Regions from separate parts of the Vreelandella sulfidaeris Esulfide1 genome, predicted to be linked through region 2. Evidence: predicted binding sites of a transcription regulator. Region 2 holds the regulator's gene; the other holds the start of a gene.
What was found. Region 2 encodes FliA, which starts transcription of late flagellar genes. Its sites were predicted from a motif close to CTAAAGTTNNNNNNNNNNCNGCCGATA; they were not measured.

Region 1: a site for FliA is predicted at 4,784-4,810, ahead of ACW44H_RS11355 (DUF4019 domain-containing protein). Genes of this name have one in related genera too.

What each region holds. Positions count from the first base shown of each region.
Region 1 is NZ_CM133364.1:2,425,537-2,431,881, reverse strand. Features, by position in the region: gene ACW44H_RS11390 (DEAD/DEAH box helicase) at 40-1,227, opposite strand; gene ACW44H_RS11385 (VOC family protein) at 1,342-1,452, shown strand; gene ACW44H_RS11380 (N-acetyltransferase) at 1,777-2,202, shown strand; gene ACW44H_RS11375 (GFA family protein) at 2,266-2,715, shown strand; gene ACW44H_RS11370 (tetratricopeptide repeat protein) at 2,871-3,293, shown strand; gene ACW44H_RS11365 (DUF1456 family protein) at 3,385-3,870, shown strand; gene ACW44H_RS11360 (class I SAM-dependent DNA methyltransferase) at 3,913-4,656, opposite strand; gene ACW44H_RS11355 (DUF4019 domain-containing protein) at 4,856-5,263, shown strand; gene ACW44H_RS11350 (NfeD family protein) at 5,512-6,345, shown strand, end outside.
Region 2 is NZ_CM133364.1:138,900-145,244, reverse strand. Features, by position in the region: gene ACW44H_RS00665 (adenosylcobalamin-dependent ribonucleoside-diphosphate reductase) at 1-1,336, opposite strand, end outside; gene ACW44H_RS00660 (hypothetical protein) at 1,545-2,123, shown strand; gene ACW44H_RS00655 (OmpA/MotB family protein) at 2,171-2,845, opposite strand; gene ACW44H_RS00650 (motility protein A) at 2,851-3,672, opposite strand; gene ACW44H_RS00645 (RNA polymerase sigma factor FliA) at 3,713-4,414, opposite strand; gene ACW44H_RS00640 (flagellar protein FlhE) at 4,441-4,869, opposite strand; gene ACW44H_RS00635 (hypothetical protein) at 4,895-5,461, opposite strand; gene flhF (flagellar biosynthesis protein FlhF) at 5,458-6,345, opposite strand, start outside.

The DNA.
Region 1 (6,345 bases), 1.9 Mb from region 2:
CCCTTTTAAAAGGTGAGCTTCTTGGGTAAGTTTTAACGATTACTTTTTACTGAAATTCAAGTTTGATTCAGGTACTGCTTTTCGAACTGGAAAGCCAGCAATCTCTTTGCGCTCAATAATGCTTTTTAAGCGTCTTTCAATAGCGCAAAGATTTTTAAAGTCACTCATGTCGACTAAAGAGATGGCTTCACCTGAGGCGCCCGCGCGGCCGGTTCGGCCAATGCGGTGGATGTACTCTTCTGGCTGAAAAGGTAAATCGTAATTCACCACACGACTCAATTCATCAATATCCAAACCACGCGCGGCAACTCCCGTGGCGACCAAGTACTTTAGCTCGCCAGATTTGAACTGAGCCAGAATCTTTTCGCGCATGGCTTGGCTTCTATCGCCATGGATAGAGTCCGCTGTGATGCCGCGTTTTTCCAGTTGAGCAACCAGCTTGGCTGCATTGTGTTTTTTCTCGGTAAAAATGAGCGCCTGATCCCACTGTTGCTCGTTGATTAAGTGGCTCAACAAGGCGGACTTAGTGTCTTTGTCGACGGTGATGAGCCATTGTTTGACATTAGCGGCGGCGCGGACGTTGGGAGAAATGGATATCTCAGCCGCCAGATCGGTCATCTGACGATCCGAAAAATCGTAGGCCAGCGCCCGTACGTCGTCTGTGATGGTGGCCGAAAACAGTAGGTTCTGACGGTTTGCAGGTAGGCGCTCAATGATCTTATGGATATCGTCGGCAAACCCCATGTCGACCATTCTATCCGCTTCGTCCAGCACCATGACTTTTAGTTCATCAAAATGCAGCGCACGCTGATGCGCCAAATCAAGCAATCTGCCCGGCGTGGCGACCAAAATATCTACCCCTTTGATGAGGCGCTCTTTTTGCGCTTCGGTATCCACACCGCCATACATCGCCATAGAGGTTAGGTGCGTGTGTTTAGCGTATTGGGCCACATTGGCTTCGACTTGAACCGCTAACTCACGGGTCGGCACGAGAATCAGCGCACGTATGCGTTTGCCGCGTAACGTTCCCGCGTTGCTGAATCGCTCTAGCAGAGGCAGAACAAAGGCAGCGGTTTTGCCTGTGCCTGTTTGTGCGGTGGCGATTAAGTCGTTACCCGAAAGAATGGCAGGAATCGCTTGTTCCTGAATGGGCGTTGGCGTTTGGTAACCTAGTTCGGTAATCGCTTGAACGAGAGGACTGGATAATCCTAGTTTTGCAAAGGGCATAAGGGGCTCTGACAGATTGTCGTAAGGGGCGTCGAAAATAAAAAGTGGTGCAGTATAGCGTCAATTAATGATGAGGGTTTAGCCTGCGATCTCACTTAACGCAAGGAGACACTTATGTACTTGGAACACGTTAATTTGGTCGTTGATGATATGGATGCCATGCTGGATTTTTACCGCGCCGTATTCCCGCACTGGCGGGTACGCGATGAAGGCCATGGGGAGTGATATGGCAAACCACGTATAAGCAGTTCAGCTCCCTCCGGGGGGCTGAGCCGTGATCGATTTCGATTTTATGCACCTTGAAATATTCTTCTAATAATCTGTTAAAATTCCTGGAACCTACCGTAGGATTAGAAAGCAAAAATCTATTGGAAGTGAAGGAGGCTAATTATTCCTAGGGAAAAAACAGATTTATCCTAAGGAAGGTAAAGCCTTGCTGCCTTATTTTATGAAGCTGTCTAGCCCTGGTACAGGTGCAAGCCTATCCCTTGGCTAGGCAGCTTTTCATTAACGCCTTTGGCTCCGTTGAACATCATTAGGAACATCTAGATGATTCGTAACTACCGGGAGGCAGATATTGAACAAATTTTGGATATCTGGCTTTCAGCATCGATTAAAGCTCACTCTTTTGTTGGATCAGAATTTTGGCAGTCAAAAGTTAGCGAAATGCGTGATATGTACATTCCTGCCTCGGAGACGTTTGTATGTGAAGTTGATGAGCAGATAGCAGGGTTTTATTGCCTCTATGGAAATACGCTGGCAGCCGTTTTTGTGTCGCCAAGCCTGCAGGGGCAAGGAATAGGGTCAGCGTTGATTGATGATGCCAAGAGCAGACGGTCGTGTTTGCAGCTCAGTGTTTACAGCCAGAATGCGCCCAGTATCAATTTTTATAAGAAACATGGATTCATTTCATTAACTGAGCAAATTGATGAACAAACTGGTCACTCCGAATTCATCATGGAGCATTACTGTTAACCATGCATAGCGGTACAGCGTTTGTTTGTTGGACGCTTACATTACGTACCAAAGGAACGTTCGATGAAAGGTGAATGTCTTTGCGGAGAGGTGGCGTTTGAAATTGAGGGTGAGCTACCAAACATCTATCAATGCCATTGTTCCTTGTGTCGCAAAGCGACCGGGTCTACTGCTAACGCTGCCACGTTTGTAGAAGAACAAAACTTTCGTTGGTTGTTTGGCCAGTCCCACATCCGCTCTTTTCAAAAGCCAACAGGCTATCGAAGTGACTTTTGCTCGGTATGCGGTAGCCCGGTGCCTAATAAACTGAGAGATACTGATTTGATATGGGTTCCTGCAGGTTTACTTGATGAAGCGACTGCATCTCAAGTGGCTGTTCATCTCCATGTGTCTTCATCGGCCTCATGGGCGCAAGAGTCAGATTGCTGTGTTCGGTTGGTTGGAGGCCCTGATAGTTTGGAGTCGTTTAACCAAGCATTGCAGCGAAAAACCGCTCCAATTAAATCTCATTAACCTCCTATCCAAAAACCGAAAAATGTTCGCCCGTGGAGCCATCCCCAAGGGGTATAATGTCACCGTCCCTGGTAGTGTGGCTTTGTTAAATGCATTAATTTTCAGCAAGCTTGTTTACTTGTTACTGTTTTTAAATAGAGAAAAGGTAGTCGTTCATGATTAATACCAAAATATACAAGGCGGTTTACGAACTCGCTGAAAAACTCATGAAGGCTGCTGATAAAGAGGATAGAGAGGCTTTCGATGCGCTCTATGCGCAGTTGGAAGCGGTCTGTACCGAGAACGAAAACACCGATAAAGATCACCCCGAGCAGTGGGAAACGTTGGCTGATTTTACTGAAGAGCTAGATGAGGCATTGGCTGTCTACGAAAAAGCTTTTGAGAAAGCCGTCGCGATTAATTCGAAAGATCACATGTCATCGATCGCGTTTTCCATGGCAAAACTGCAAGTTGAGCTGGGCCAGACTGACGCGGCGATCAGCAATCTTAAAAACGCCCAAATCACCGCTAATAAGATTGAAGATAGTGAGCTTAAAGAAGAAATTGACGAGCTGCTTGAGAAGCTGACAGCAGGATAGTTTAGCTGCTGACCTTAATTATTTTCTCGAAAGACGTAGATGCACATTACGCTTGATTGTGCTGGGTTTGCCTAAGACTAGGAACACTATTTTGACCAATAATGATATTTTTCGCCGCATTCGTTACACCTTTGATTTAAAAGACAGCACCATCGTGGATATCTTCGCCTTGGCGGAGGTCAGCGTGACTCAGCAGCAGGTCACTGCTTGGCTGAAAAAGGATGAAGACGACGCTTTTGTCACCATGAAGAACAGAGAGCTGGCGGCATTTTTGAACGGTTTTATTAGCTTTAAGCGTGGTAAGCGCGAAGGGCCGCAGCCCGTGCCAGAGTCGCAGTTGAACAACAATATGGTGTTCCAGAAGCTGCGCATTGCGCTGAATTTAAAAGCTGACGATATTTTGGCTGCTTTTGAGCTGGCTGGCTTCAATCTAAGTAACCATGAATTAAGTGCGTTTTTCCGCAAGCCCAGCCATAAGAATTATCGAGAGTGCAAAGATCAGGTGCTGCGAAATTTCTTACTTGGCATCCAGCTGCAATTACGGCCCAGCCCTAATGATTCAAGCTCAGAGGCTTGAGTTGGAGAGAATAGAAAGTCAGCGCTGATGCTTTGGTAGGCTTTAACGTTTAACGCAAACGAAAATAGCGTTGCCTGAGACGTTATCCCAGGGAATGATTGTCTCGTAGTTATGTTCAAACACATGCACCTCGAAGTAAGGCGTCAGTAGGGCGGTTAGTTCTGCAAAGCTCACCGCTACCATGGGGTGTTCGTCGTTCCATACCTGGGTGGCGTCCGCGTTGGCTTTTTCAATACTCAACCTCAACGACTGTCTCTCTCCCTGGCCGCTATAGTGCCACCCCGAGCGGAAGGTGAATAAATCGCTTTCTTGTCGGGCGGTGTGTTTAACAGATAAGCCATTATCGATTTTATCTTTATCGACCGCGTTAAAACAGAAAACACCATCGGTTGCTAGTGCGCGATGGGCTCTAGCAATGCATGTTGTTAGCTTTTCGATGCCATCGTTGTAGTGGATTGAGTATAAAAAGCAGGTAATTAAATCCAGCGGTTCACTAACGTCGAACGTACTCATATCTTGCAGGGTGAACAGGGCTTCTGGGCAGCGCTTGGCGGCGATATCCAGCATCGGCTGGTTGATGTCCAGCCCGCTGCTGGCATAGCCAGAATCAATAAAATGACGCACGTGGGGGCCAGTGCCACAGGCGAGATCCAGGTGAGCGGTGCCGCCGTTACCAAAAATCTGATGCAACCGACGAATGGCGTTACTTTGTGCTTGATAGTCGATATCCAAACACATCAAATCGTAGTAGCCAGAAAGGTCGGTATAGAGGGCGTTGACGGACATAGTCGCCTAATGGTGAAAGCTGAATCGGTTGGGTGGCGCATGGTAAACGAGTGGGTGTGTTTTGAGAAGCGAAGACCGACACTGGGCGGCCTTTCTACCGTCTATCGCCATTCGAGTAGGATTATTGTTAAAGAAATTACGCGGGCTTCCGATAATTACTTAAGACGCACGAATAATCCTGGTTGCCAAAGAGCTCGCTATGCCAAAAACACTGACGTTTATCATTGCTACCTTGCTCCTCTTTATGTCGACCTATGCTTATCCGCATACTGATGCGGCAGAGGCGGCGGCGTTGGAGTGGTTAAAAGCCATCGACAGTGGGGAGTTCGATCAGGCGTGGGAAAACTCTTCTACACTGCTGCAGGTGCCGCTGTCGTCACATATGTTGGCCCGCACCATCAGCGCTGCTCGCCGTGATTTCGGGGCTGTTGAGTCCAGGCGGCGTGTGCGCGCGATTCGTCAAACCTCTATGCCGGGTGCGCCTGCCGGCGATTATGCGGTGTTTACGTTCCAGACGCGTTTTGAAAATAAGCCGCTGATCACTGAAACCATTACGCCTCACTTAGAAGAGGGCATTTGGAAGGTAAGTGGCTATTATGTGAACTAAGCAACCCTCCAATGTCATCGCACGTTCCTCTATCCTTTAAAGTAGCCTCATTGAAATAGGCTCTTTTTCACTCAAAATCCTCTCACCAACTCGTTCATGACGAAGCTCACTGTGGGTGCTACGTTGAATAGGTACCTTATGTGCCTATTGCCTGCTTAAACTCTGAAGCAGCACGAGTAACCAAAGCAAGGCGACACTCTACCTAGCGCTATGTAATCGTTTCAAGGCGCTAAGCGGGAGATGTGACTATGCAGCCCCTTTCTCATAAATCACACTGGCTGTGGCTTTTACTTGTCGGCTTGCTAATGGCGGTAGTGTCGCTTACGTGGCAGGCCATGGCGCAAACCCCCTCGCCTAACGCTTTGGTGCTCAACATTGAAGGTGCTATTGGTCCCGCCACCAAGGATTATTTTGAGCGTGGGTTAAATAATGCACGTGAGCAGGATAGCGAGGTAGTGATTGTTGAAATCGATACCCCTGGCGGGCTGGTCGATACCACACGCGACATGATCCGAGAAATGCTTAATTCTGACCTCCCGGTGGTGATGTACGTTTCCCCCAGCGGGGCGCGCGCAGCTAGCGCAGGCACCTACTTGCTTTATGGCAGCCATGTAGCAGCCATGGCGCCCTCTACTCATTTAGGCTCTGCTACGCCGGTGCAAATGGGCGGTGGCGGGCTGACTGGCGGCGCTGATGAAGAAGGTGAAGGCGTTGAAGACGGGGATGAAGACGGCGGCAGCGCCATGGAGCGCAAGGTGCTGGAAGACGCAGTGAGCTTTATTCGGAGCTTAGCTGAACGCCATGGCCGCAACGCCGATTGGGCTGAAGAAGCCGTTCGTGATGCGGTAAACCTCACGGCTAACGAGGCGCTGGAACGAAACGTCATTGATGTGGTGGCAAGAGATATTGACGATTTGCTCGCCCAGATTGACGGCATGACGGTGGTCATGGAGCAAGGTGATTACACGCTGTCAACGGCGGATCTTGCCATTGAACGCTACGACCCGGATTGGCGTACCCAGCTATTATCGTTAATTACGAATCCCAACATCGCTTACTTCTTGATGATCATTGGCTTTTAC
Region 2 (6,345 bases):
GCTCCAGTACCGGCGCCATGCCCTTCTCTTGAGAAAGTTCCAGTGCCTGCTTCCAGCCCTCAATCGCCAAATGGCGGCTTACTTCATCGGTAAACACCAGCGACTGTTTGGAACCGTAGGGGATTTTGAGCATGGTAAGCGTCGACCCCAAGCCCAAAAAACCCATGCCGTGACGACGCTTGGCTTCTATTTCTCGCTGCTGCTGGGGCAGCGGCAGCCCAGCAATCTCAACCACGTTGTCGAGCATACGGGTAAAGATAGCGACCACTTTTCGATAGCGCTCCCAGTCAAAGCGCGGCTCGGCGCCAAAGGGATCGATCACAAACTTGGTCAAGTTGACGGAACCCAGCAGGCAAGCGCCTTCCGGCGGCAGCGGCTGTTCACCACAGGGGTTGGTGGCGCGGATATCTTCGCAGAACCAATTATTGTTCATACGATTAACTTGATCGATCAGGATAAAGCCTGGCTCGGCGTAGTCGTAGGTGGAAGACATGATGGTGTCCCACAGTTCGCGCGCTTTGATCACTTCTACAATGCGACAGGCGACGCGCCCTTCGGCATCCACCGTGTAGCCCTCTTCGACCACCGGCCAATCGCGGTAGATCAGATCTTCCGCTTTTACGTCCTCTTTTTCACCGGGGTGCAGCGGGAAGGCCAGCGGCCAATCAGTATTGTTTTTGACCGCTTCCATAAACTCATCAGTGATCAGCAAGCTAAGATTAAACTGGCGCAGGCGGCCCGCTTCGCGTTTAGCCTGGATAAATTCGCGCACATCCGGATGACCTACATCAAAGGTGCCCATCTGTGCGCCGCGACGACCACCAGCAGAGGCCACGGTAAAACACATCTTGTCGTAGATATCCATAAACGCCAGCGGGCCGTTCGTGCCTGCGCCAGCGCCAAATACAAACGCGCCCTTATGGCGCAGCGTTGAGAAGTCGTAGCCAATACCGGCTCCCGACTTCAACGTCATGCCCGCATCGACCACCGAGTCGAGAATATCGCGCATTGAATCGCGGATCGTGCGCGAGACGGTGCAATTGATCAGACTTACCGCCGGCTTGTAGGCCTCTGCACCCGCATTAGAAAGAATACGGCCTGCAGGAATGGCGCCGTTTTCAAGCGCCCAGCGGAATTTCGGTAACCACTCTTCCGCTTTGTCACCTTCTACCGCTGCGAGGGCGCGTGCAACACGTTCAAACGTAGCACCGACATCCTGATCGACTGGTTGGCTATGACGGTCCTTGAGACGATATTTGGCATCCCAGATTTCCTGCGAGGGGGCCTGCATCGGAACGTCATTAGAGGTCTTCATAGCCTTAGCAGCGGTACTCATGTCGCAAAACTCCTTCACAGCGGGGTGAATATAGCGCTCAAATAGAGCGATTATACGTGCCATCGGCGTGAAGTATAGCCTTGACTTCACACTACATGAGGGGCTTTTTTTATTCCTTTCTACCATATATAGAAAAATCAGCGCGTTACTCTTTTGCTGGGCCTCCACACGCTATAGGCTAGTGTTTTTTGGCTAACTGGCTTCAAGTATGCTCACAACTCACTCCCAACGCCTCTCCTCGCTAACAGGGGTTGCCATGGTGACGGCCCTGTTGGCGGCCGCCATGCCCGCGGCTAATGCGGCCACGTTCAATACGGACGAGATAGCCACACATGACCATTGGCAATCGCTGACGCTCTCGCTGGGCGGAGAACAGCACTACCGGGCGGTAGAAACCCACAGCTATTCAGACGCAACGCTTAGCCTTAATGCGACTCAAGGCGTATGCGATTTACCCTGGCTGGAGATGCGCGTCACCCTTGAACAACAGCAGGGTGAAAGCCGCGCAGTTAACCTTGTGCCCGCCCGGCTGCGTGTTGATGAGCAGCCGGTGATTGATACCATGGCAGAATTTATTACCGAACGGGGTGACGATGGCTTTTATGTCCACTTTTACCTAAGCGACCTGGAATCCCTGATGACCGATATGCGCCAAGGTGAGCAGCTGTTTCTCGGTTTTGACCAGGAAGAGCGCGAGCCGTGGTATATGACCTTTAGCCTGCAAGGCGCCGACGCTGCGATTTCACGGATGCTGGGTCAGTGTGAAAATAATGGGCCGGCGGCTTAGCAGCAAAAATAACGTATAGCGCATAAGCTCAGATGCGCCTTGGTCACCTATTCCCCCTCGGCCTGCTGCCTTAGCAGTAGCTCGACGCGCCGATTGGCAGCGCGGCCATCTGCGGTTGTGTTCGGTTCCATGGGCTGGGTGTCCGCATAGCCGACGGCTCGCATACGTGAAATATTGAACCCTTGACGCTCTAAATGGCGCACGACAGCGATAGCCCGCGCTGATGAAAGTTCCCAATTAGAGGGGAAGCGCACTGTCGAAATAGGCACGCTGTCGGTATGGCCTTCTACCGAAATCTGCCCATCAAAACTGGCGAGTACATCCAAAAGGCTTTCAACCACCCCCCGCCCGCGAGGCGTTAACACTGCTTGACCGCTGGGGAACAATAGACTGGTATCAATCCGCAAAGTGACCCCTTCACGCCCCTGTGAAACGCTGACACCGGGAATATCGAGCCCCGCAAACTGGGGCTGCAATCCTTCATGGCGGGGCTGTATACCAGTGGCCAGAGAGGCTAGCGGCAACGACGTTATAGCGCTTGTCGACTGCATGTAAGCAGTATCAGCCGCTTCTCCTCCACCCGGCGGCGTCAGAGAAAGCAGCAGCACAAAGAGCGTGATTAACAGCGTCAGTACATCTAGGTAACTGGTTAGCCAACCATCATCGCCATCGCCTGGCGATGGCGTCATTTCCAGCGCATGGCGCGTATCACGGTCTAACATGCTGGCTATCCCTTGGCCGCCGAACTCACCGACGAATCAGGTCTTGGCTTGACACTATTGTCGCGAATTTCATCGTGGTAGTTAGCGACAAAAGAGTTGAGGGTCTCTTCAATAAACGACGGCAGGCGGCGCTTGGTAATCAGCGAAATACCTTCCAGCACCATGTTCATGGTAATTAGGCGCTCTTCAGTGCGGCGCTCTAACTTCACTGCAATCGGCTTAAACACTAAGTTGGCGAGTAAAATGCCATAGAAGGTGGTTAGCAGGGCGACTGCCATGCGTGGGCCAATCACCTGCAGGTCGCCCGCATCCATGACTTCCAGCATATTCACCAGCCCCACCAGGGTGCCGATCATGCCAAACGCTGGCGCGTAGGTCGCCATGGTACGAAATATTTGTGCTTCGGCATGCTCACGCGCTTTAAGGCGAGCAATGCGCCAGCGCAGCATGTCAAAAATTTCGTCCTCTTTGGTATTGGCAATCACCAGTTGAATGCCGGTGCGTAAGAACGGATTACGGGTATGCTCCAGCTCGCGTTCTACCGCCCGCACGTCGCCTTTAAACCATAGCCGCGACATATCCACCAGTTCGCGGATATCGTCACGCATATAAGTATTTTCGCGCCGAAATACCAAGCCCACCAACCGCACAACACGCACGACTTCTTTCAGTGGGTAGCTGATAAAAGTTGCCGCCAAGGTACCGGTCACTACAATGGCCAGACCCGGCCAATTGATAAAGCTTTCGGGTGACTCTGCAGTGAAAAACAGCACACTGACCAACAGCAATATGCTGGCAAAGATGCCTATTAACGTCGAAGGATTCATCCACGGCTCCTTGCCGGTCACAAGTGAGTAAAAAGCGGTGTTATGCCGAGTCGTGCAAACGTGCGCGTAAACGACTTACGGCCTGACTGTGCAGTTGAGAAACGCGTGATTCCGTTACGCCCAATACAGCCCCTACTTCCTTGAGGTTGAGTTCTTCTTGGTAATACAGCGCCATTAGCAGCTTTTCACGTTCGGGTAGAGCCTCGATAGCTTCAATTAACGTTTGTCGCTGCTGACCCTCTAGTAATTGCTCAAACGGCGAGCTGTTCAGTTCACTACTGACTGGCTCACCGCCCTCGGCAACCAGATCTTCATACGGTAACAACTGGCCGCTATTGGTATCATTGAGAAGTTGCTGATACTCATTCAACGGCATCTCAAGATGCAGAGCGATTTCGTGTTCTTCCGGTGCCCGCCCTAACTGTTGTTCCAATTGGCGAACGGCACCGTCAACCGCACGCGCTGAGCGACGCACACTGCGCGGTAGCCAATCACGGGTGCGCAATTCGTCCATCATTGCGCCCCGAATACGCTGACTGGCAAACGTAGCGAAGGTTGCGCCTTGGGTAGCATCGAAACGTCCGAGTGCTTCCAACAGCCCCACCATGCCGGCCTGAATAAGGTCATCGAGCTCAATGCTGGCTGGCAAACGGACCTGAAGCGTCAAGGCCTGACGTCGCACCAGTGGCATGTATTGCGTCAACAGCTCGTTTTGTTTAATCCTGCCTTGTGCTGTGTACATCCTCTCGCCTCGCGGCTATACAGCCTTCACTGATAGTTCACAATCATTTGCAACCCCTGCACACGAACAGGCCGCTGGCCTGGGCGTAAAGCGAAGCGAAAATACAACGGCGCATTGGCTCTTTGTCCCGCTAGCGCGGTAGTAGAGCCACGCATACCTGTTAACGCAACGCACTGCTCAGGATGGCACAACCAGGCGTTTAACAGCGCACCAGGGGGAGATTGAAATTGCCACTGAATACGACCGAGCTGACCTGACTGGAGGTTAATGCCGGCAGGCGGATAAGCGTTCTGACTAGCGCTTGCTCGATCACTCATGGCCACCATCATTCCAGGGATCTGGGCACTCCAACTGCCGGCTGCCGCCTGGGCACTTCCCGTTAACCCTATCAGTAGGCAGCCTACCAGCAGCAGCACAATTCGTGGCAATGTTCCTCTTACTACCCAGCTTAGCATGCTAAGCCTCCTCGGCGGAGTATGCTCATCGTGCAAGCACCAATAGTTCCATATTTAAGTAGTACTCAGCAGCTCCGCGCAAGTTATCGAGCAACCCCTGACGAGGCAAGTTAGGCTCGTGAAGCGCCAGCAAACGGCGCGGGCCGCCCCGTTCATGTAACTGACGCAAGGTACGGTACATAGCGGCAAAGGCGTCGGCGTCGCTATTGATCCATAGCGCCCAGCGGCTATATTGTTCACGTAATTGAGCCAGGTCGGCAGTTTCCGCCATGACGGCACGAATATCCCAGTCATCAGGCGTACCCGCCCAGCTGCGACCTTGCGTTGACCACTGTCCCAGTCGCGCTTTGACCTTGTTCACCTGGGCTGCACCATGACCGGGTAGCCCCACCACAATAAGCGGAATTTTGGGTCTGGGCGGCGCTAATATCGTTGTCTCTTCAACCGTCGCTACCGTCGGCGATAATAAGGGGGAGGTGTGTTCGGAGACATGCTCTGCCGCCGCGACATCAACTGCATCCTCAGTCTGCTGCTGTTGGCGCTGCAGATTTGCCCACTTGCGTAACCCTGAGGCTTGGTCTTGACCACTCACGCCACACCCTCTCGACTAACACTGCCCATTTGGCGAATCGCATCGCGGGCCATAAATGCGTATACCAGCGCATCAAGCATGCCGGTATCGCGACGACGACGGCTCGTACCTGATAGGCTAAGTAGATCACCGCGCAGCGTTTGTGCTCCTTCATCATCAGCAACATCGAGGTGCCCGGCGACCGCCGCCACACCGCTGGCCATTAGCAGACGCACTTCGGCATTTAGATCCCCACTGTCGGCTTCTTTTAACTGCTGCCAGGCGCGGCGCGTCAACGTTGATAATCCATCGCTTTGTAGCTGTGTTAGCAATAGTGAGAGCACTTCTGTCCCTAATCGAGCCGGGGTAAGCCAATAGCGGCGCGTCACCACTTTCGCGCTTTCAGGGTCGCGAATTTCTCCATACCAAGCGAGCAGCGCATAGCCTGTCGCGTCTTCAACTTCCGCGTAGGCGGTCCAAAGTTGTACAGGTTGACCACGAAAGCGTACACCCACTTGGTGCGTCAGCACGCTGTCACTAAACAACTGCCGAATGCTCTGGCGCTCATGGTGAAAGAATACCCGATGACTGGGGGCCACTTGGCTGACCCAGGTCAAATGCTCGGCTTCCAGCCACGCCAACGCGTCGGGCTCGGGTAAACGTGGTAGTAAGTGTACCGCTACACCACTTGATTCAGTCAGCGCGGCTAAGCGCGGCTGCCAGCCCGCGGCATGGCGATGCTGTAGCCAGGGTAACGCCAGCCATGCGCCATCTGTATCCAGGCCAATGTCGGGCATTGCCCAATCACAGCCGCGTTCGTTTCGCCGTGCTGACCACGCCATGCCCAAGGTAGTATTCGCCGCCGGATAACCGGCGAGCAAAGCATTCAAACGCTCTTCCTGCAC